One region of the Rhodococcus sp. SJ-2 genome, then DNA from elsewhere that is predicted to be linked to it. Evidence: riboswitches for the same ligand, from Rfam matches in the RefSeq annotation. Region 1 holds a riboswitch; each other region holds the start of a gene.
The links. A riboswitch is a leader RNA that binds a small molecule or an ion and turns the genes downstream of it on or off. The one in region 1 is predicted to bind thiamine pyrophosphate.

Region 1 (6,635 bases):
GGCGTCGCGTTTACCGACCACCGCGAGCGACACACCGAACACGACTGCCGTGAACAATGCGAAGTACAGCAGCGAACCCCACGGCCCCCAATGGAAGTCGACCCCCTGCTCCATACCGAGGAAGTGGTTGATGTTGGCGAACGGCAGGAACGGCTGAATTTCACGACCGACCCGGCCGAACAACGAGAACAACGATTCGATGAGCAAGGGCCACAACAGTAGGAGCGCGATCGTGCCCGCCGACTGCCGCAGCAATGTCCCCACACCCACCGCGAGGAACACCGCCAGGAACGCGTAGAACGCAATGCCGTAGATCGCGCGCCACGTGTCGCCCTCGAGCACGAGGTCGCGGCCTGCCTCCGAACCCGCGAGCGCTTTCGCGACGTACACGGCGATCAGGCCCACCACGCCGGTGACGACAGCTCCGATCACACCGATGAGAACCGATTTCACGGTCAGCACGAGAGAACGGTTGGGATTGGCGATGAAGGTCGTCCGGATGACGCCGAAGCGGTACTCGCTCGTGACCGACAGTGCCGCGAGGATCATCAGCACCATGATGCCGAAGCCCGTGACACCGGTAGCGGCGACATCGGGGGTCAGATAGAACCGGGCGGCCTCGTCGTCGATCGACATGGAACTGCGGGCAACCGCGCCCATCATCGCGGCGAAACCGATGCCAAGGGCGACGATCACCGCCAGGCACCAGAACGGAGACTGCACCGACGTCAATTTGATGCGTTCCGCACGCAAGGTGTCCAATGCTGGTGATGCCATTACAGGCTGCCCTTCATCACGTCGTCGAAACCGGTGCCGTGGAACTCCACGTCGCCTCCGGTCAGTTTCATGAACGCATCCTCGAGGGATGCATGGCGGCCCGCCAGCTCGTGCAGGACGATCGAGCGTGCCGCGGCGAGCTCACCGATCTCTGCGGCACCGGCACCCGAGACGTGCAACGCACCGTCCTCGTCGATCACCGTGTGCCCGCGTTCGGTGAGCGCGCTGCGCAGCTCATCGAGTTGGGGGCTGCGAACCACCACGAGGGATTCCGACGCCCGATCGACGAACTCCTCGACCGACATGTCGGCGATGAGCTTGCCGCGTCCGATCACAATGAGGTGATCGGCGGTCTGGGCCATCTCCGACAGCAGGTGACTCGACACGAGCACCGTGCGGCCCTCCGCAGCAAGGGCTTGCATGAACCGGCGGATCCACACGATGCCCTCGGGATCGAGACCGTTGACGGGTTCGTCGAACAGCAACACCTTCGGGTCGCCGAGCAGCGCACCTGCCAGGCCGAGGCGCTGCGACATGCCGAGCGAGAAGCCGCCGGCGCGTTTGCCTGCGACCTCGGTCAGCCCGACCTGACGCAGTACCTCGTCGACGCGGGAATCCGGCAATCCGTTGGAGGCGGCAAGCCACCTCAGGTGTGCGCGAGCTGAGCGGTTCGGATGCACCCATTTGGCGTCGAGCAGCGCACCGACGGTCTGCAGCGGACGTTTCAGGTCCCGATACTGCTTGCCCTCGATGAGCGCGGTGCCCGATGTCGGACGGTCCAACCCCAGGATCATGCGCATCGTCGTCGATTTGCCTGCCCCATTGGGGCCGAGGAATCCGGTGACGATCCCCGGGGGGACAGTGAACGTCACGTCGTCGACAGCAGTGGTTGAACCGAAGGTCTTGGTCAGTCCGGTCACTTCGATCATGGACCATAGACTGCCGGAAAATGGGTCCGAGCGCAGCATCACGCCCGCGACCAGGGCCTCAGGGATCCAGGGGCGACGATGCCTGGGCCCAGAATCGCTTGGGAATGCGTCCGGCATGCCGAGCACGGAAGCCGGCTTCGACCGCGTGACGCATCGCTGATGCCATCAACGCCGGGTCCTTCGCTCGGGTGACCGCCGTGGCGAGGAGCACCGCGTCGCAGCCCAGTTCCATGGCGAGGGCAGCATCCGAGGCAGTACCGATACCGGCGTCGAGAATGACGGGTACCCCAGCGGATTCCACGATCATCTCGATGTGGTGTGGATTGGCGATACCCAGCCCCGTCCCGATCGGCGATCCGAGCGGCATCACCGCGACACACCCGACATCCTCCAGGCGACGCGCGAGCACCGGATCATCGGTGGTGTACGGCAGGACATTGAACCCGTCGTCCACGAGCTGCTCTGCAGCAGAGACCAATTCGATCGCGTCGGGCAACAGGGTTCGTTCGTCGGCGATGACTTCGAGCTTGACCCAATCGGTTTCGAGCGCTTCCCGGCCCAGTTGCGCGGTGAGGACCGCCTCCTTCGCTCCGCGGCACCCCGCGGTGTTCGGCAGCGGCGCGATCCCGAGCCGAACCAGCAGGTCCAGCACGCCCGTTCCCGACGTCGCGTCGACCCGACGCATCGCCACAGTGGTCAATTCGGTACCCGAGGCAACGAGCGCGTCCTCGAGCACTGCAAGGTTCGCAGCACCTCCCGTGCCGGTGATCAACCGGGACGAGAACGATCGCCCGGCGATGGTCAGCGGGGGGAGATCCTGCCCCGGGTCCACCCGCGCGAGTGCGTGTTCAGCCACCCTGCACCGCCGTGAGGATCTCGATCTGCGCACCCTTGCCGATTTTCTCGCTCCAGCGTCCCCGGGGGAACAACACCCCGTCGACGGCGACCGCGATGCCCTTCTCGGGCAGTCCCATCTCGGCCAGCAGGTCCGTCATGGTCGGTTCGTCTGCAAAATATTTCTCCTCACCGTTGACGGTGATACCGACCGAAATCTGATTCGTCATCGCACGCTCTCCTTCGCGAATCGTTGGGGATCTGCATGTGCCACCTCGGCGAGCGGGTCGTCGGCGAGCTCGGCGAGCACCGAGTCGACCGTGATCGCGGTGAGCAGAATTCCGTTGCGCCCGTGCCCGGTAGCAGCAATCACCCGATCCGACAATCTGCCGATCAGCGGCAGATTGTCAGGACTCATCGGGCGCAGCCCCGCGCTCGCCTCGTGCAGTTCGTACTCACCGATCGCGGGAAACAGCATTTCGGCGTCGGCGATCAGGTCGCGCACTCCCGCGACCGTGACCTCGGTGTCGTCCGCTTCGTACTGGGTCGCTCCCACGACGATCCCGTCGGCGCGTGGCACCAGATACGCGGGGCGTCCGTGCACACTGCCGCGCACGGTGTGCTGCGGCGGCGGGGTTGCTCCGGGGCGTACGCGCAGCCGCAGGATCTCACCTTTGACCGGCCGGACCGGAAGGTCCGGCCACAGTCGCGCCGATGCGTACCCCGCGGCGAGCACGACGCGGTCGTCGGACAGTTCGTCGAGGTCGCCGACGGAAGCCTGGACGAACTGCACACCCGCGGCGACGGCAGCGCGATGCAGCGCTTCGACGAGCCTTCTGTTGTCGACGGACAGTTCGGTGGGGGCCAGCAGGCCGAGCCTGATCCGCGGACCCAGCGACGGTTCGAGATCACGGATCTCGGCCCGGGTGAGGATGCGCATCTCGTGGCCCTGCTCCGCCACCCAGGTTGCGATCGTGCGCAGGTCGGCGGCGTCCGCGGCGTCCAGAGCAACGGTCAGCGATGCACCCGCGGTGAAGACGTCGATGCCGGTCTCGCATTCGAGGTCGTGCGCGAGTGCGGGCCAGCGCTGCAGCGAGGCCGCCCCGAGATCGAGGACGTGCTCTTCCCCGGGCCACCCTTCCGACAACGGTGCGAGCATTCCGCCCGCAACCCAGGATGCGCCGGTGCCCGGGGCACGATCGTGGACGGTGACCGTCCATCCCGCGCGGGCTGCACGCCACGCGACGGCCAGACCGATCACGCCACCACCGATGACCGCTACTGTCGACACGACATCCACCTCACTCCCTGCGCCGGCATGATCCGGTTCAGGTCATAACGGTCGGGGCCGGCAGGCCCCCTCTCAGCCCCGCGTTCCTCGGGACTCCCGTGTTGTCACTTTCGAGGTAGAGGCTACCGTCTTGTCCGTGACGACCTACCCGACCACCTACCGCGGCAGCCATCCCGACCCCCGTGGACGCCTCGCGACCGCGCGGTTGTACCTGTGCACCGATGCCCGTCGCGACACCCGCGATCTCGCCCGGTTCATCGAGGAAGCCCTGGTCGGCGGCGTCGATATCGTGCAGTTGCGCGACAAGGACTCCGCAGGTGAGAAGAAGTTCGGCCGCCTGGAGGCCGGTGAGGAACTCGCCGCGCTCGAGGTGATCGCCGATGCGTGTGCACGCCACGGGGCACTGTTCGCGGTCAACGACCGCGCCGACATCGCGCTCGCCGCAGGCGCCGACATTCTGCACCTCGGACAGGGCGACCTGCCGGTGAAGCAGGCGCGGAGGATCCTCGGCGACGACATCGTCATCGGCCGGTCCACGGCCAGCCGCGCGCAGGCCGTGCTCGCCGACGGCGAGGACGGAGTGGACTATTTCGCGTCCGGTCCGGTGTGGGACACCCCGACCAAGCCGGGGCGCACAGCAGCCGGACTCGACGTCCTCCGGGAGGTACACGCTTCGCATCCGCAGCGACCGTGGTTCGCGATCGGCGGTGTGGATCTCGAACGTCTCCCGCAGGTGCTCGACGCGGGCGCCCAGCGCATCGCGGTGGTGCGCGCGATCACGAAGGCCGACGACCCGCGCGCTGCCGCGGCAGCGCTGAAGGCTGCGCTGCCTGTCTGACGTCCTAGAGCCAGCCGAGTACTGCCGACGGGGACAGCGCCATGGTGCCGTGGGGCAGACGCGCACGCAGTCCCCGATCGGCGGTCACCACCACTGTCACGGCCGGATCGAGCGCGGTCGCCGTAGCGGGAACAGCCGAAGTATCGGGAGCAACTGCTGCGGCAAGCCGCGCGAGTTCGTCGTCGCCACTGCCGTCCGCGGTGTGCACGCGGGTGCGGTCGTTGTCGACGATCGCGCTACGCGCACGGCCTTCGAGCACCGCCTCGACCCGCGACACCCACCCGAATGTTCCGTCGGGAAGTTCGACGGTGCGTGGGAGGGCCGCCGCGATGCCGGTGAGCAGGGCACCTGTCGCACCGGGACGGTCTCGCCACCATCCGGACGGCCCACCGGCTCCGAGAACGTTCGCGGTGTCGAGCAGCATCCTCACCGGGCGGGTGCGCAGAGCAGACCAGGCTTCGGCGAATCCCGCGTGCAACGGCAACGATTCGACCTCGTCCTCGCCCACCCACCGCAACTCGGTGCTCTCCCCGTTCATGGTGGTGTCGAGCGGTGCGGGCGCATCGGCCACCACGGTCGTGTAGGACCAGGAGCCGGGCCTTCCCGAGGTGACCCGTTCGGCACGTACCGCGACCGACGTACTGTCGATTCCCGCCTCCTCCTGCGCCTCGCGTACCGCGGCGTCGACTGTGGATTCGTGACTGTCGCGGGCGCCACCCGGCAACGCCCATGTACCGCCCTGGTGGCTCCACGCCGCGCGGAGCTGGAGCAACACCGCAGGGGTCCCGTCACTCCGCGGGGCGCGCAGCAGCAATCCCGCTGCACCGTGCACGCCCCATCGACGTCCTCCGTCCGGCCCTACTGCCCAGCCGTCCCCATCACCGCGCATCGAATCCGCCCTCCTCGCCCTCGGCCGTCGCGAGGGCACGACGTCCCCATTGGGGGTCGGTACCGGCGCTTTCGAACTCCGGATGAACTCCGACGATGTGGACGCCTGCCAATACGTCCCATTCAACTTATATGCTCGCCACAATCGGGTTTCTCGAGGAAGGGGTTGTGCCGTGAACGTGCGCATGACCCCTCCGATCGATTCCGTCGGCGGGTCGGGAGGCTCGGCCGAGGATCACGACGGGCGGCGTGACCGCAGCGACGGAGTACGTGAGTTGTTCCGGTCGACACCGGCCAAGCTGATTTCGCTCGGGTTGATACTCGCAGTACTGCTGGTGATCTCCGGTGTGGCATCCGCGCAGGTCGCGAGTAGCCGGAAGGCCACCCATGATCGCCTTCTGGCAACCACCGAGCCGCTCGCGAACGCCGCCCAGAACCTGTACAGCGCGCTGTCCATCGCCGATGCGGCTGCCGTCACCGGATTCATCTCGGGCGGGATCGAGCCTGCCCCGGTGCGCGACCGCTATGTCGAGGCGATTGCGGAAGCGTCCGGGCAGCTCGTAGTCGCCGCAGCGGGGCTCGCAGAGCAGGACGAGCTCGGCGCAGTGAACGTTGCCGCGGTCGCGCGCATGCTCCCTATGTACACGGGGCTGATCGAGACCGCCCGTGCCAACAATCGCGCAGGCAACCCGGTCGGCGCCGCGTACCTGGCCGAGGCATCGAACATGATGCAGACGTCGATGCTGCCGGTGGCCCAGGAGCTGCACACGCAAGGCGTGATCGCAGTGAACTCGACGCAGCGCGCCGCAGTGGCCCCTCCGTGGGGTGCGATCGGGCTGCTTCTGGTCACCGTGGCGGCGTTGTGTGCAGCACATATCCTCGTGAGCCGAAAGACCCGACGCACCCTCAACCCGGGTCTGATCTTCGCGATCGGTGCAACCGGGGCGTTGCTGTGCTGGCTCCTCATCGCCGGCCTGGTGTCCTCGAGCGCAACCGAACGCGCCATCGAGCAGGGCGCGGAGCCGCTTGCAGATCTCACGGCGAGCCGCATCCTCGCGCAGCAGTCCCGCACCGCCGA
Region 2 (6,635 bases), 2.7 Mb from region 1:
GACGGTGGACGTGTGCGTGTTCTCGGCGTCGATCCCCACCGCGACCGTGCGCACGCCCGACAGATTCTCGGAGTTCAGTTGCAGGCGGCCACCCTCCACGGGGCGCTGACCGTCGCCGAACTCGTCGGCCTGTATCGCACCTTCTATCCGGCACCCGCCGGTGCCGCAGAACTCTTGGAGATGGTCGGTCTCACCGCGCAGCGAGGAATCCGATTCGAGAAGCTCTCGGGTGGTCAGCAGCAGCGGTTGTCGATCGCGCTGGCACTCGTCGGACGGCCACGAGTGGTCATCCTCGATGAACTCACCACCGGCCTCGACCCGCGGGCCAGGCGACAGATGTGGGAAACGGTCGAGAGATTGCGCGACGACGATGTTGCGGTCCTCCTGGTCAGCCACGCAATGGAAGAGGTCGAACGTCTCTGCGACCGTGTGGCCCTGCTCGACGCAGGCAGGCTCGTCGCTCTGGACACTCCGTCCGGACTCGTTTCGGCAGCATCGGCGAACAACCTCGACGAGGCATTCGTCGCCCTCACCGGAAAAGAACTGGAGGACACCGTATGAACACCGTCACCGAAACCCGGCGTCCCGGTCTCGCGGCGTGGCTGACACTGATCGTGTGCGAGGCGAAGATGGTGGCACGCGACACTGCGGGTCTCGTCGTTCCGATCGGACTCCCGCTGTTGATCCTCGTCATGAGTGCGTCGTCTGCGAGCGGCGAGGTTGTGATCAACGGACGGTCAGCGCTCGATGTGTACGTTCTGCCGCTGGTGTTCACGATCATCATCGCCACGATCGGCGTCATCAATATGCCGAGCTTCCTCGCGTACTACCGTCGCACGGGGATTCTGCGCCGGCTGTCGGTGACGCCGGCGTCGCCTGCGATGGTCCTGGTGGCGCAGGTCGTGGTGAGCGTGCTGCAGACCCTGGTCGGGCTCGGTGCGGCGCTGATCGTCGCGATCGTCTTCTTCGACGCCCGGCTACCTGTGCACCCAGGCACTGCTCTCGGTGTCTTCGTGCTTTCGATGGCGGCGATGTATGCGGTGGGAATGATCGTCGCGGCGATCTCCCCGACCCCGAACTCCGCGGTGGCGATCGGTCTCGTCGCGTTCTTCGCACTCGGCGCGACCGGCGGCTTGTTCGGCAGCATCGATTCGCTCCCGGAGCCCGTTGCCGCGGTGGGAGAGTGGCTACCGTTCGGCGCCTCGTCGCAGGCCATGTCCGCGGCATGGGCCGGAAGTCCGGCCGATCCGGCCCATTTCGTCGCGCTCGGCGTGGCGATCGTGACCGGTGTCGTCGTTGCGGCGGCGCTCTTCCGGTGGGAATGACCGCGTGACGATCATCGGTTCGGTCGCGCTCACGGTCTTCGTCGTGGTCTTCCTCGTCGAGGGGTGGACCCGCCCCGGCTATCACCCGGTACGCCAGCCCGTCAGTGCGCTCGCACTCGGCCGCCGAGGCTGGATCCAGACCACCAACTTCATCGCGTGCGGCGTAGGAGTGGCCCTCGGATCCGTCGGCGTCGCCGACGCATTCGGCAGTGTGTTGCTCGGCGTGACGATCGGAGTGTTCGGCGTCGCCCTCGTACTCTCGGGACTCTTTCCGATGGATGCGATGCGTGGATATCCGCCGGGCACACCGGACCGCACACCGACGGAGTACACGCGCCGCCACAAGATTCACGACCACGCGGGTGCAGTCGTGTTCACCTCGCTTCCTGCAGCCGCGATCATCGCCGCGTTCACGGTGTCCGGCGCCGCGTGGACATGGTTTTCGGGCCTGACCGCCGGCGCGCTGAGCATCGGCTTCGTCGCATTCGGGCAGGCGTGGGAAAACGACGCCCGGCTCGCCGGGCTCGTGCAGCGGGTGGTGATCACCGTGGGCTGGGCGTGGCTCGCGTTGCTGTTCGCCCATGCCGGAACGTGACGTGCTCCGGCGTTGCCCGTGCACACTGCTAACCTGGCGTTCGGAACTCGACACGGGGTGCCGGAAACGGCTGAGACCACACCCGTAGAACCTGATCTCGATCATGCGAGCGAAGGGATGCCGAGTCGGCAACAGGCCAGTGGACCGATGCCGCCTGTGTATCCCTCGCTCCGAAGGGAAGGCGCCACAATGGCTCTCGTCACAACGTCACTGCAGAATCAGATCGTCCTGATCACCGGCGCAGCCCGCGGGCTCGGCAGCAGCATCGCGCAGGCCTTCGCGGACGAAGGCGCGTCGGTCGTGGTGAACTACCGACGCAGCGGCGATGCAGCACAGGCTCTCGCCGAGAGCATCGGCTCCGAACGAGCGATCGCCGTGCAGGCCGATGTCACCGACCGCACGCAGGTACAGGCTGCGTTCGACCGGGCGCGCGAACACTTCGGACGTCCGGTGACCACCGTGGTGAACAATGCCCTTCCCGACTTCTCCTTCAACGGTGACGCCCGAGACAAGGCCGACGAGATCGGTTACGGTGCGTTCGCAGCGCAACTCGAAGGCGTCGTCGGTGGCGCGGTGAACACGATCCAGGCCGCCTTGCCGGGCATGCGCGAAGCCGGCGGCGGCAGCATCGTCAACATCGGGACCAACCTGTTCCAGAACCCGGTCGTGCCGTACCACGACTACACCGCGGCGAAAGCGGCCCTGCTGTCGACGACCCGCACCTTCGCTGCGGATCTGGGCCCCGAAGGCATCCGGGTGAACATGGTGTCGGGCGGACTCCTGCGCACCACCGATGCATCGTCCGCGACACCTCCTGAGGTCTTCGACCTGATCGCCGCGTCCACCCCGCTGCGTGCGGTCACGACGCCGGAGGACTTCGCCGCCGCCGTGCTGTTCTTCGCGTCCGACTGGTCGCGGGCAGTGACCGGGCAGAACCTCGTCGTAGACGGCGGGCTGGTGATGGACTGATGCCTGCGGTACGCACCCTGCATCTGGGCGCATTTCTGTACGGTGCCGGCCATCATTCTTCGGCGTGGCGGCACCCGGACTCCGCCGCGGAGCGCATCGGCGACATCGCCTACTTCGAGGAACTCGCGCGCACCGCCGAACGGGGCTGCTTCGATGCGGTGTTCTTCGCCGACGGGCACAGCGTGAATACCGCGTACACGGCGGGCACGACGTGGTTTCTCGAACCGCTCACGGCGCTGTCTGCGATGGCGCGGGCCACCGAGAAGATCGGCTTGGTCACCACGGTGTCCGCAAGCTTCTACACGCCCTTCCACGCGGCCCGCATGCTCGCCTCGCTCGATCACATCAGCGGTGGACGCGCCGGTGCCAACATCGTGACCTCGATGTTCGACGCCGAAGCCCGCAACCACGGACTCGAGTCGCTACCGGCCCACGCCGAACGATACGGACGGGCGGAGGAGTTCATCGACGCGATTGTCGCGCTGTGGGATTCGTGGGAAGAGCACGCCGTGATCGCGGACCGCGCTGCCGGGCGTTTCCTGGATGCCGACGCGATCCACCGGATCGAACACCACGGTAGACACTTCCGCGTGGACGGCCCGCTCACGGTGCCACGCTGCCCGCAGGGACGCCCCGTGTTGTTCCAGGCCGGCGCCTCCGACACCGGACGCGACCTCGCAGCACGCCACGCCGAGGCCGTGTATTCGGTCGCCTGGGACCTTCCGGCAGCGCTCGAGTTCGCTACCGATCTGCGGGCCCGCACCGCCGCCGCGGGGCGTGATGCCGCGTCTATCGCGATACTGCCCGGTCTCGTCACCTACGTCGGCCGCACCGACGACGAAGCACACGCGAAGAAGGCCGCATTGGACTCTCTTCTCGATGTCGAGGGTGCTCTCGCCCAGCTCGGGTCGTTCACCGGCCGGGACTACACCGGTCATGCTCTCGACGCTCCGGTTTCGGACCTGCCTCCCATATCGGAGTTCACCGGCCCGCAGGGGCGGTACGCGACGGTGCAGCGAATCATCGAGACGCAACGTCCCACGCTGCGGGAACTGCTCGGATTTCTCGCTGCAGGTGGCGGCCACGCCACCATGATCGGCACACCGGAATCGATCGCCGACCGTATCGAGGAATGGTTCGCTGCCGGCGCCTGCGACGGCTTCAATCTGATGTGCCCTGCCTACCCGGATTCTCTCGTCGACTTCGTCGACCTCGTGGTGCCGGAGTTGCAGCGCCGCGGTCTGTTCCGCACCGAGTATCCGGGTAGGACCCTGCGCGAATCGCTGGGGCTGGAGGTACCGGCTCTACCGCCTCGGCAGAGTGCGGTTGCCGGATAGCGCACGGAAATTGTGCCGGGTCCGAGAAGAACTCATCGAGATGCCTCTTCCGTGACGGTGCGGCCCGAGCCGAAATCAGGACGTGTGTCGGTGCGGTTCTCGAGGAGATCGGCGACGCCTGCCGCGAAATTGGGGCATGTCGCGATGTCGTGAGCGCGGCATTCGAGTGCATGCAGTGTCATCTCCCGGGAGCGGGCCATCTCCGCCATCCGTCGCTCCAGGTCGTCGAGGTGCGCGGTGAGCACCTCGCGCCGCTCGTCCGTCTGCCCTGCCAGCAGGACATGGATCTGGTCGAGACTCATTCCGGCGGCCTTGCTCCTGATGATCACCGCCACCCTGGTGACGTCGGCGTCGCGGTAGCGGCGGCGCCCTGCGCTGTCGCGGTCGGGCGCGATCAGCCCGACATCCTCCCAATGCCGCAATACATGTGTGGCGAGGCCGAAGCGCCCGGCCACCTCACCGATCGTCCACCTCAGACTTGACTTCATGTCAACATGAAGTCGCATTATCGGCGGTGACGCAAGCCCGCACACGAGGAGAGTTCATGCACGCCGACACATCACCGGCACAATTCTGGGAGAACCGATACACCGACAGCGACGGTCTGTGGTCGGGCAACGCGAACGCGTCCCTCGTCGACGCAGTATCCGGCCTGGCACCGGGCACTGCTCTCGACCTCGGCTGCGGCGAAGGTGCCGACACGATCTGGCTGGCACGCGGCGGCTGGGACGCGACCGGAGTAGACATCTCCCGCACCGCCGTCCGCCGCGCCACCGACGCTGCGCGCGCCGCCGGACTTCCCGACGACCGCATCCGGTTCGCCGCGGCAGACCTGGCAACCTGGCGCGAAGACAGCAGCTACGACCTCGTCGCCGCATCGTTCCTTCACTCGCCCGTCGAGTTTCCGCGCACCGACGTGCTTCGCCACGCCGCCGGACTCGTCGCGCCGCGCGGGCACCTCGTGATCGTCTCGCACGCCGCATTCCCACCGTGGGCGGGCGCGGATGCGCACGAGGGGCACGGCGACCATCGGTTCCCGAGCCCGCAGGAAGAGGTCGAGGCACTCGACCTCGAACCGGGCAGCTGGGAAGTGCGGATCGCCGAGACCCGCGCGCGTGACGCCATCGGCCCGGACGGAACCCAGGTCGTACTCGACGACACCGTCGTGGTCCTGCGGCGGCTGTGAGCGCGGGATAGCTATTCCGAGCACTCGAGTCCACGCATATGCATGAGTACAAATATTCATTTGTGCTACCCTCATGGCACTCGATGAGCGGAGGCGAACAATGGGTGCCGAGGCTGCAGCGGACCTCGACAGGGCGTTACGGGCGCTTGCCGACGAGAATCGACGGACGATCCTACGGGTCATCCGCTCCGCTCCGCGCCCGGTGGGTTCTATCGCCGAGGAAGTCGGATTGTCCCAACAGACGACGTCGCACCACCTCGGAGTCCTCCGGAAAGCGGGCCTCGCAACCAGCACACGCGAGGGCACACGCCACTTGTTCACAGTGAACACCGACGGTCTTGCCGCAGTGCGGTCATACCTCGACGATTTCTGGCCGGGGAAGTTGTCTGCACTCAAGACCGTGATCGAAGCGAGGGCGGGCGAGAACCGTGGCTGAGTTCCGAGATTCGATCGACATTGCCGCGGCGCCCGAGACAGTGTTCGAGTACCTCACCACGAACTCCGGGATGACAGCGTGGATGGGCCAGTACGCCGAACTCGATCCGAGACCCGGCGGCCTCTTCGCGGTCGACATCGCCGGCTACCCGGTGCGTGGCGAGTATCTTCACGTCGACTACCCGACCCGCGTGGTCGTCTCGTGGGGATTTGCAGGGAATGCGGATCTGCCCATCGGAGCATCGACGGTCGAGTTCCGGCTCACCGCCGTCGCCGGCGGCACCCGTGTCGACCTCGTCCACTCCGACCTTCCCGATACCGAACTGCGCGGGCACGCCCACGGGTGGGACCATTTCCTCCCCCGTCTGGCCACAGCAGGCTCCGGCGGCGACGCCGGACCGGACGAGTGGCAGCCGCGCGGCGAGTGAACCGACCCGAAAGACATCACTACACGAACGAGAATCGAGGGAGTCTCCCATGCCACAGGAATCCGCCTACGACGTCGTGAAGAACTACCACCGGGCCTGGACGAGCGGGGATGTCGCGCGTGCCATGACCCACGTTGCCGACGACATCATCTGCCGAGCACCGGGCATCGATCTGAACAGCAAAGCCGCGTACCAGGACTTCATCGCCGGATTCGCACCCGCACTCACCGGTGTGGCCGATATCGCCGACTTCGCAGACCGAGATCGCGTCGCGCTCTTCTACTACCCGCAGACCGCAGCAACCGCCACGGCCCCGGCCGCGGAATGCTTCACGGTGCGCGACAGCAAGATCAGCGCGAG
Region 3 (6,635 bases), 2.4 Mb from region 1:
CGCCCAGAGTGTAGTTGTCGGCACCGTACGCCGGACCGGTCATCAGCACCGCGGCGGGATTTTCGAGCAGCGCCGCGCGGGCCTGCCTGGCCGCCTCGTCCGGATACGCCGCGATGAGACTTTCGACGGTCACATACACGGTGAATGCGAGTGCGAGCGTCCACACCGCGATGCGTACACGATCCAGCCGGAGGTAGAGCCGGAGCAGGTCGCCGATTCCACTGAATCGGTGCGCACTTCGGGCATCGATGTCGGCACCGGAAGCGAGTACGGCGGTCATCGGGTCGTCACCTCCTCTTCCTCGGGCGCATCTGTGGGGGTATCGCCGTAATGACGCAGGAAGAGTTCCTCGAGTGACGGCGGGGTGATCGTCAGATTCGCGATGTCGAGTTCTGCGAGTGCGCGCAGTACGGGGGTGACCGCAGCATTGTCGACGTCGAAGGCGAGATGACCGTCGTCGTAGGTCAGGTCGTGCACGCCGGTGAGCGATGCGAACCCACCCGGGAGCGTCGGCACGGTGGCTCGCACCGCGGATCGGGTCAGGTGCCGCAACTGCGCGAGAGTCCCTGTCTCCACGTCTTTTCCGGAGCGGATGATCGTCACGGTGTCGCAGAGTTTCTCGACCTCGGCGAGAATGTGACTCGACAGCAGCACCGTTCGTCCGGCGTCACGCAATGCGCGCACCTCGTCGGTGAACACGGCCTCCATCAGTGGGTCGAGTCCGGACGTGGGCTCGTCGAACAGGTACAGTTCGACGTCCGACGCCAACGCTGCGACGAGTGCGACCTTCTGCCGGTTACCTTTCGAATAGGTGCGAGCCTTCTTGGTGGGGTCGAGTTCGAATCGCTCGAGAAGTTCGGCTCGGCGGGAAGGACTGTCACTGCCACGGATACGAGTCAGCAGATCGATGATCTCGCCGCCGGTGAGCGCAGGCCACAAATTGGTGTCACCCGGAACATACGCGATGCGACGGTGGATCTCGACCGCATCGGTCCACGGATCGAGCCCGAGGACACGTGCCGAACCGGAGTCGGCACGCAGCATGCCGAGGAGCACGCGGATCGCCGTTGACTTTCCGGCACCATTGGGGCCGAGAAACCCTGCCACTGTTGCAGTTCCGACTTCGATCGAGAAGCCGTCGAGGGCACGGGTGGTGCCGAACGTCTTGACGAGGTCGACGGTTTCGATGGCCGGTGTATCCATGATGCAACCTCCGTGATCGGTTACGAGAGAGCCGCCTCGCGAGCGGCCAGATACGCGGTGAGCATGCTCGAGTCGGTAAGGAGCGGTTCGGTGTAGAGCTCGAGCAACGGGAGCAGGAGACGGTCGGTGTAGGAACTGAGCCAAGCGGGCAGCGTGTCGAGGTCGAGGGGCTCGTTCGGCCCGGGGACATGCAGCAGGAGCGCGCCGGTACTCAATTCGACCAGAGCCCGCGCCCGTGCCTCAGGGTTGCGACTGCGACTCACGACGCCGGACTCGGTGCCTTTCGCGAGGTAATCCTCGGTGGTGGCCACCAGATGATCGAGGAACTCTTCAGAGGCGGGGCCGCGGGCCTGGAGACTCCGGATCAGGTAGCCGATGAGCGGGGCGTAGCTCCCGATGTTCTCGAGCTGAGCGAGCATTGCCGCGACGCCGCTGCCCGGCTCGAGGACCGAGGACTTGAGCTCTCGGATGCTGCCCAGGACGTACGCGTCGCAGTGCTCGCGCAGACCGGCTCGGGAACCGAAGTGGTGCACGATGAGCGAGGCGCTCACGCCGCATTCCGAGGCAATGGCCCGAAGTGAGACGTTCACCCCATCTCGAGCAACGCAACAGATCGCCGCGTCGCGGATGCGAGCGCGTGTGGTGAGGTCGGAAACGCCCTCGGTTGAACGCATGTTCCAAGGGTTGCACACGCGTTCAACGACGTCAAGACTGCGCCCCCGACCCGGTTCAGGAGAAACCCATCACCTGCGCGCCCCACACCTCACGCATTGCGCCCTCCGGATCCGCGACCACTGTGTCCCGTGCATCGATGAGTAGGGTGGCCCGCTCGCGCGGCTCGTACTGCGGCCAGTGCTTCGACGCGTCCAGCGCGGCAGGAACCGCGTGCTTCGCGAACGCCAACCATCGCCGCTGAATCCTGCCCGACACCTCGATCGCACTCCTACGCCCACCGAGCCAGAAACTCGGATCTCGACCGAGCGTGCCGAAATTACCGAATACGTAGGGTAATTCGGTTGCATGCCCGGCGCCGATCCGCGCCGCCTTGAGCATCGGCGTCGCGTGGTCGAAGCGGTACACCCACGTCTGGGAATGCTCGGAGTGCGCTTCCGCCACCCACAACACCGGCATCCGGAACCCGGCGTCGCGCGACAAGGCCATCGCCCCGCTCGGCTTCGACAGATCGGGATACGCTGCGGCGATTTCGGCGAGCCGTTCGGGCTCGAGATCGGGGCGGTCCTTCGCAAGCGCCTCCAGCATGGCGCGCACGGACGAATCGTCGACCGGCATCAACGGCGACTTCATGAAACGGAAAATCGACGGCTCGTCCTTGTTCGAACCGATGATGAGCGGCACCCGGTGCGACAGGCCTTTCTGGAATGCCGCGACCGGGTACTTGGGCACGAGGTCGCGATCGACCACCGGCGTCATGGCCAATGTGCCCGGAACTTTCGTGGGGATCTCCCCGACCACCGTTTCGGCCGCCTCGACGAGCTGCTCGAAAGGCATCTGCCGGAGACGCCCCACCCGAGCCGGAGACACCTCGAGGATCCCGAGGAACCGCTCGGCGACCACCGCGGCACGCTCACGACCGTATACCGACGTCGCCGGCGGCGACTGCGCGATCGCCCGATGAAACAGCCCCTCCGCACGAGGCACCGTCATCAGCGTCGTGACGGAGCCCCCACCGGACGATTCGCCGAACAGGGTGACATTATCCGGGTCGCCTCCGAAGTCCGCGATGCAGTCGCGGACCCATTCGAGCGCCGAAATTTGATCTCGCAGACCTAGATTCGACTCATATGTGTCGCCGGCGGACGAGAACGACGACAGATCGAGGAATCCGAGGGCACCCAGGCGATAGTTGAGGGTGACCACCACGACGTTCCCCGCTTCACAGAGCGCACGTCCGTCGTAGATCTTCTGACCCGAGTAGCCGATGACATACGCACCACCGTGGATCCACACCATCACCGGGCGCTTCTCGCCGTCCGGTTCGGGCGCCCAGATGTTGAGAGAGAGGCAGTCCTCCCCGATCGACATCTCGGACGAGATTCCGATCGGGCTGTTCGGGCTCTGTGGAGCGATCGGACCATACCGCTCGCAGTCGAGCACGCCCGACCACGGCCGGGGGCTCTCCGGCGAGCGGAATCTCATGTAGCCGCCGGTCGGGGCCGCGAACGGGATCCCTTTCCACGAGTACACCGCGCCGTCGCGATACCCGCGGGCGTCACCGTACTTGCATCCGACAACGAGCGTCTCGGCGTCCACATGACCTCCCGGTGAGCTTCTCGCATCCCAACGTACCCATCAGCAGCCGCGCCCACGGCCCGCCCGGGGTGCTATCGTCGCCTCCGACCGACACGGGGTGCTTCGCGACAGCGGGGCTGAGATCACACCCGTCGAACCTGATCAGGTAATGCTGACGAAGGGATGATTCGGGATGACTGTGCCTGCGCACGATTCACCGACCGACCGTTTCACCGATGTCCTGTGGGACCGCACGAAGGTTCTGCGCGACTCCATCGACGACCTCGAGTTCCTGCGCCGCCTGGGCGACGGCACACTGCCACTCGAATCGTTCCGCTTCTACATCGAGCAGGATGGGCTCTACCTGGCCGGATACGCCAAAGCCCTCGCGCTGCTTGCGTCCAAGGCGCCCGACCCGGTCACCGGCGCATTCTGGGCGACGAGCTCCGCGACGGCGGCCACCGAAGAGTCCTCGCTGCACCAGCGCCTTCTCCACGGTGGGGTACTCCCCGCCAACGACGCTCCTGTCGCCCACTCCCCCGCTTGCCTCGGCTACGTCTCGTACCTGACTGCCACGGTGGCGACCGAGCCGTACCCGGTGGGTGCCGCCGCAGTGCTGCCGTGCTTCTGGATCTACGCCGAAGTGTGCCGCGATCTGGCGTCTCGCGCGGCCGACGTGCTCGCCGCCGATCCGGCCCATCCCTACGCACAATGGGTGGCTGCCTACGACGACCAGGACTTCCAGGATTCGGTCGCGGGTGCACGTGCACTGGTCGATGCCGCCGGAGCCGCGGCGACCGAGACCGAACGAGACGCGATGATCGATGCCTTCATCTTCGCGACCCGCTACGAGCTCATGTTCTGGGACACCGCCCTGAACACGCATCCGTGGCCTGCGTCGTGACGCTCCGGCACCGGATCACCGCCCTCACCATCGCTGTCTGGACCCTGTGCACTGCCACTGCGTGCGCCAGCGGCGGTTCCGACGACACGATCCGGTTCGCACTCGACTGGACTCCCAACACCAACCACACCGGTCTGTACGTAGCGTTGCAGGAAGGATTGTTCGACGACGCCGGGCTCGACGTCGAGATCCTTCCTTACAACGATGCGTCACCCGACACTCTCGTCGACGCGGGCAATGCGGAATTCGGGATCTCGACGCAAGGAATGGCGACGTTCGCACGCGCCGCAGGAGCGCATACCGTTTCGGTCCTCGCCCCGTTACAACATTGGGCGACAGGTATTGCGGTCAAGTCCGACCGCGGCGATCTCACACGGCCGGCAGACCTCGACGGCCGAATCTACGCAGGTTTCGCCGATCCAGGTGTCTCGGAGACATTGGCGCAGGTCATCCGCAACGATGGCGGGCGAGGCGAGTTCGACGAGGTCGTTCTCGGAACGTCGGCGTACGAGGCCGTCTATTCGGGCACCGCGGACTTCACCGTCTCGTATCTGGCGTGGGAGGGACTCGAAGCGGAGCATCGTGGATTGCCGATGCGCTATTTCGACTACACCGACTACGGATTCCCCGATCAGTACGCGATCGTCGTCAACGGCAACGAGGACTGGCTCGCCGAGAACCCCGATCGTGGTCGCGCGTTCGTGCAGGCACTGCAGCGTGGCTACGAGATCGCTGCCGACGATCCCGATCGAGGCGCGCGTGCGCTGCTCGACGCCAACCCGGGTGTGTTCTCGAACGAAGAACTCGTCTTCGAGAGTCAGCGGATGCTCTCAGCCGACTTCATGCGCGACGACCAGGGACGCGTCGGGACTCTCGACACGAGCAGGTGGACCGGGTACTCCCGGTTCCTCTATGAACAGGGCCTTCTCACCGGCCCCGACGGCGCGCCCTTGACCGCCGAACCCGACTGGTCGACCTACCTCACCGATGACTACCAAACGCCCTGAGCCCGCAGGGACCGATATCCGGGTCACGACGGACCCGGCCGGGACGCTCCGACACCGCATCGATCGTGTACTTCCTGCAATGGTCGTCGCGGTGGTGCTCGTCGCGACGTGGCAGCTGTACGTGATGATCAGCGGAATCCGCCCGCAGGTGCTGCCGTCTCCCGCGCGCGTGCTGCAGCAGGGGTGGGCACATCGCACCGCTATTGCCGAGCACGCCGCTGCGACACTGCAGGTCACGATCGTCGGTTTCGTGGTGTCGTTGACCGTGGCGTGGATACTGGCGATCGCGGTCGATTTCTCGCCGTTCCTACGGCGAGCATTCGTGCCGCTGTTCGTCGCCTCGCAGACACTGCCGATCATCGCGATCGCCCCGCTCATGATCATCTGGTTCGGCTTCGGTCTCCTGCCGAAGATTCTGGTGATCGCCCTGGCCACATTCTTTCCGATGGCGATCGGCTTGATCGAGGGATTTGCCGCGACGGACCGCGAGGCCGGGGCACTTCTGCGCAGCATGGGAGCCACTCGGTGGCAGGAGTTCCGGTATGTGCGTCTTCCCTCGGCGCTGCCTCGGTTCTTCACCTCGCTGCGCATCGGCATCACCTACGCCGTGGTGGGTGCGGTGTTCGCGGAGTACGTCGGCGCCACATCGGGGCTCGGCATCTACATGGCCATCCAGAAGAATTCGTTCCGTACCGATCTGGTGCTCGCTGCGGTACTGGTCACCGCGACAGTGTCATTGGTGTTGTACCTGCTCACGTATGTGGCACAGCGCCTGATCGCACCGTGGGCCCTCGGCACAGAGAATCGAACAACCGGGAGCCACGCATGAGTGCCGTCACCCTTTCCGGCGTCCACCGGTCGTTCGACGGCAACCACGTGCTCGACGGCATCGGGTTCGACGTGTCCCCAGGGGAATTCGTCTCGGTCATCGGTCCGAGCGGGTCAGGGAAGTCCACGCTGTTCGGCCTGATCGCGGGACTCGACACGCCCGACGAAGGGATCGTCACGGTCGGCGGCGCTCCGGCGTCCCCGGGACGCGCTGCGCTGATGCCCCAGAAGGATCTCCTGTTCCCCTGGCGCACAGTCCTCGACAACTGCGCGCTCGCCCTCGAAGTGCAGGGCGTACCACGTCGGGAGGCACGCGCGCGGGCGCGCGCACTGTTCCCCACGTTCGGACTCGCCGGGTTCGAGGAGGCTCGTCCGTCGCAACTGTCCGGCGGGATGCGTCAGCGTGCAGCATTGGCGCGAACCGTGATCCAGCAACGCGAGAT

Region 2: another riboswitch for thiamine pyrophosphate. It lies ahead of ACSYG9_RS16155 (3-oxoacyl-ACP reductase); the one in region 1 lies ahead of thiO (glycine oxidase ThiO).
Region 3: another riboswitch for thiamine pyrophosphate. It lies ahead of ACSYG9_RS19515 (TenA family protein); the one in region 1 lies ahead of thiO (glycine oxidase ThiO).

Annotation. Positions count from the first base shown of each region.
Region 1 covers NZ_CM132340.1:747,256-753,890, forward strand. The annotation lists gene ACSYG9_RS03540 (ABC transporter permease) at 1-777, opposite strand, end outside; gene ACSYG9_RS03545 (ATP-binding cassette domain-containing protein) at 777-1,706, opposite strand; gene thiG (thiazole synthase) at 1,765-2,562, opposite strand; gene thiS (sulfur carrier protein ThiS) at 2,555-2,770, opposite strand; gene thiO (glycine oxidase ThiO) at 2,767-3,831, opposite strand; TPP riboswitch at 3,827-3,941, opposite strand; gene thiE (thiamine phosphate synthase) at 3,968-4,669, shown strand; gene ACSYG9_RS03570 (NUDIX hydrolase) at 4,674-5,558, opposite strand; gene ACSYG9_RS03575 (hypothetical protein) at 5,548-5,670, opposite strand; gene ACSYG9_RS03580 (hypothetical protein) at 5,743-6,635, shown strand, end outside.
Region 2 covers NZ_CM132340.1:3,429,608-3,436,242, reverse strand. The annotation lists gene ACSYG9_RS16170 (ABC transporter ATP-binding protein) at 1-561, shown strand, start outside; gene ACSYG9_RS16165 (ABC transporter permease) at 558-1,325, shown strand; gene ACSYG9_RS16160 (DUF998 domain-containing protein) at 1,330-1,920, shown strand; TPP riboswitch at 1,964-2,055, shown strand; gene ACSYG9_RS16155 (3-oxoacyl-ACP reductase) at 2,110-2,889, shown strand; gene ACSYG9_RS16150 (LLM class flavin-dependent oxidoreductase) at 2,889-4,226, shown strand; gene ACSYG9_RS16145 (MerR family transcriptional regulator) at 4,259-4,714, opposite strand; gene ACSYG9_RS16140 (class I SAM-dependent methyltransferase) at 4,771-5,412, shown strand; gene ACSYG9_RS16135 (ArsR/SmtB family transcription factor) at 5,513-5,848, shown strand; gene ACSYG9_RS16130 (SRPBCC domain-containing protein) at 5,841-6,275, shown strand; gene ACSYG9_RS16125 (nuclear transport factor 2 family protein) at 6,325-6,635, shown strand, end outside.
Region 3 covers NZ_CM132340.1:4,163,325-4,169,959, reverse strand. The annotation lists gene ACSYG9_RS19535 (ABC transporter permease) at 1-280, opposite strand, end outside; gene ACSYG9_RS19530 (ATP-binding cassette domain-containing protein) at 277-1,203, opposite strand; gene ACSYG9_RS19525 (TetR family transcriptional regulator) at 1,224-1,877, opposite strand; gene ACSYG9_RS19520 (carboxylesterase/lipase family protein) at 1,933-3,474, opposite strand; TPP riboswitch at 3,558-3,654, shown strand; gene ACSYG9_RS19515 (TenA family protein) at 3,647-4,357, shown strand; gene ACSYG9_RS19510 (ABC transporter substrate-binding protein) at 4,387-5,364, shown strand; gene ACSYG9_RS19505 (ABC transporter permease) at 5,444-6,193, shown strand; gene ACSYG9_RS19500 (ABC transporter ATP-binding protein) at 6,190-6,635, shown strand, end outside.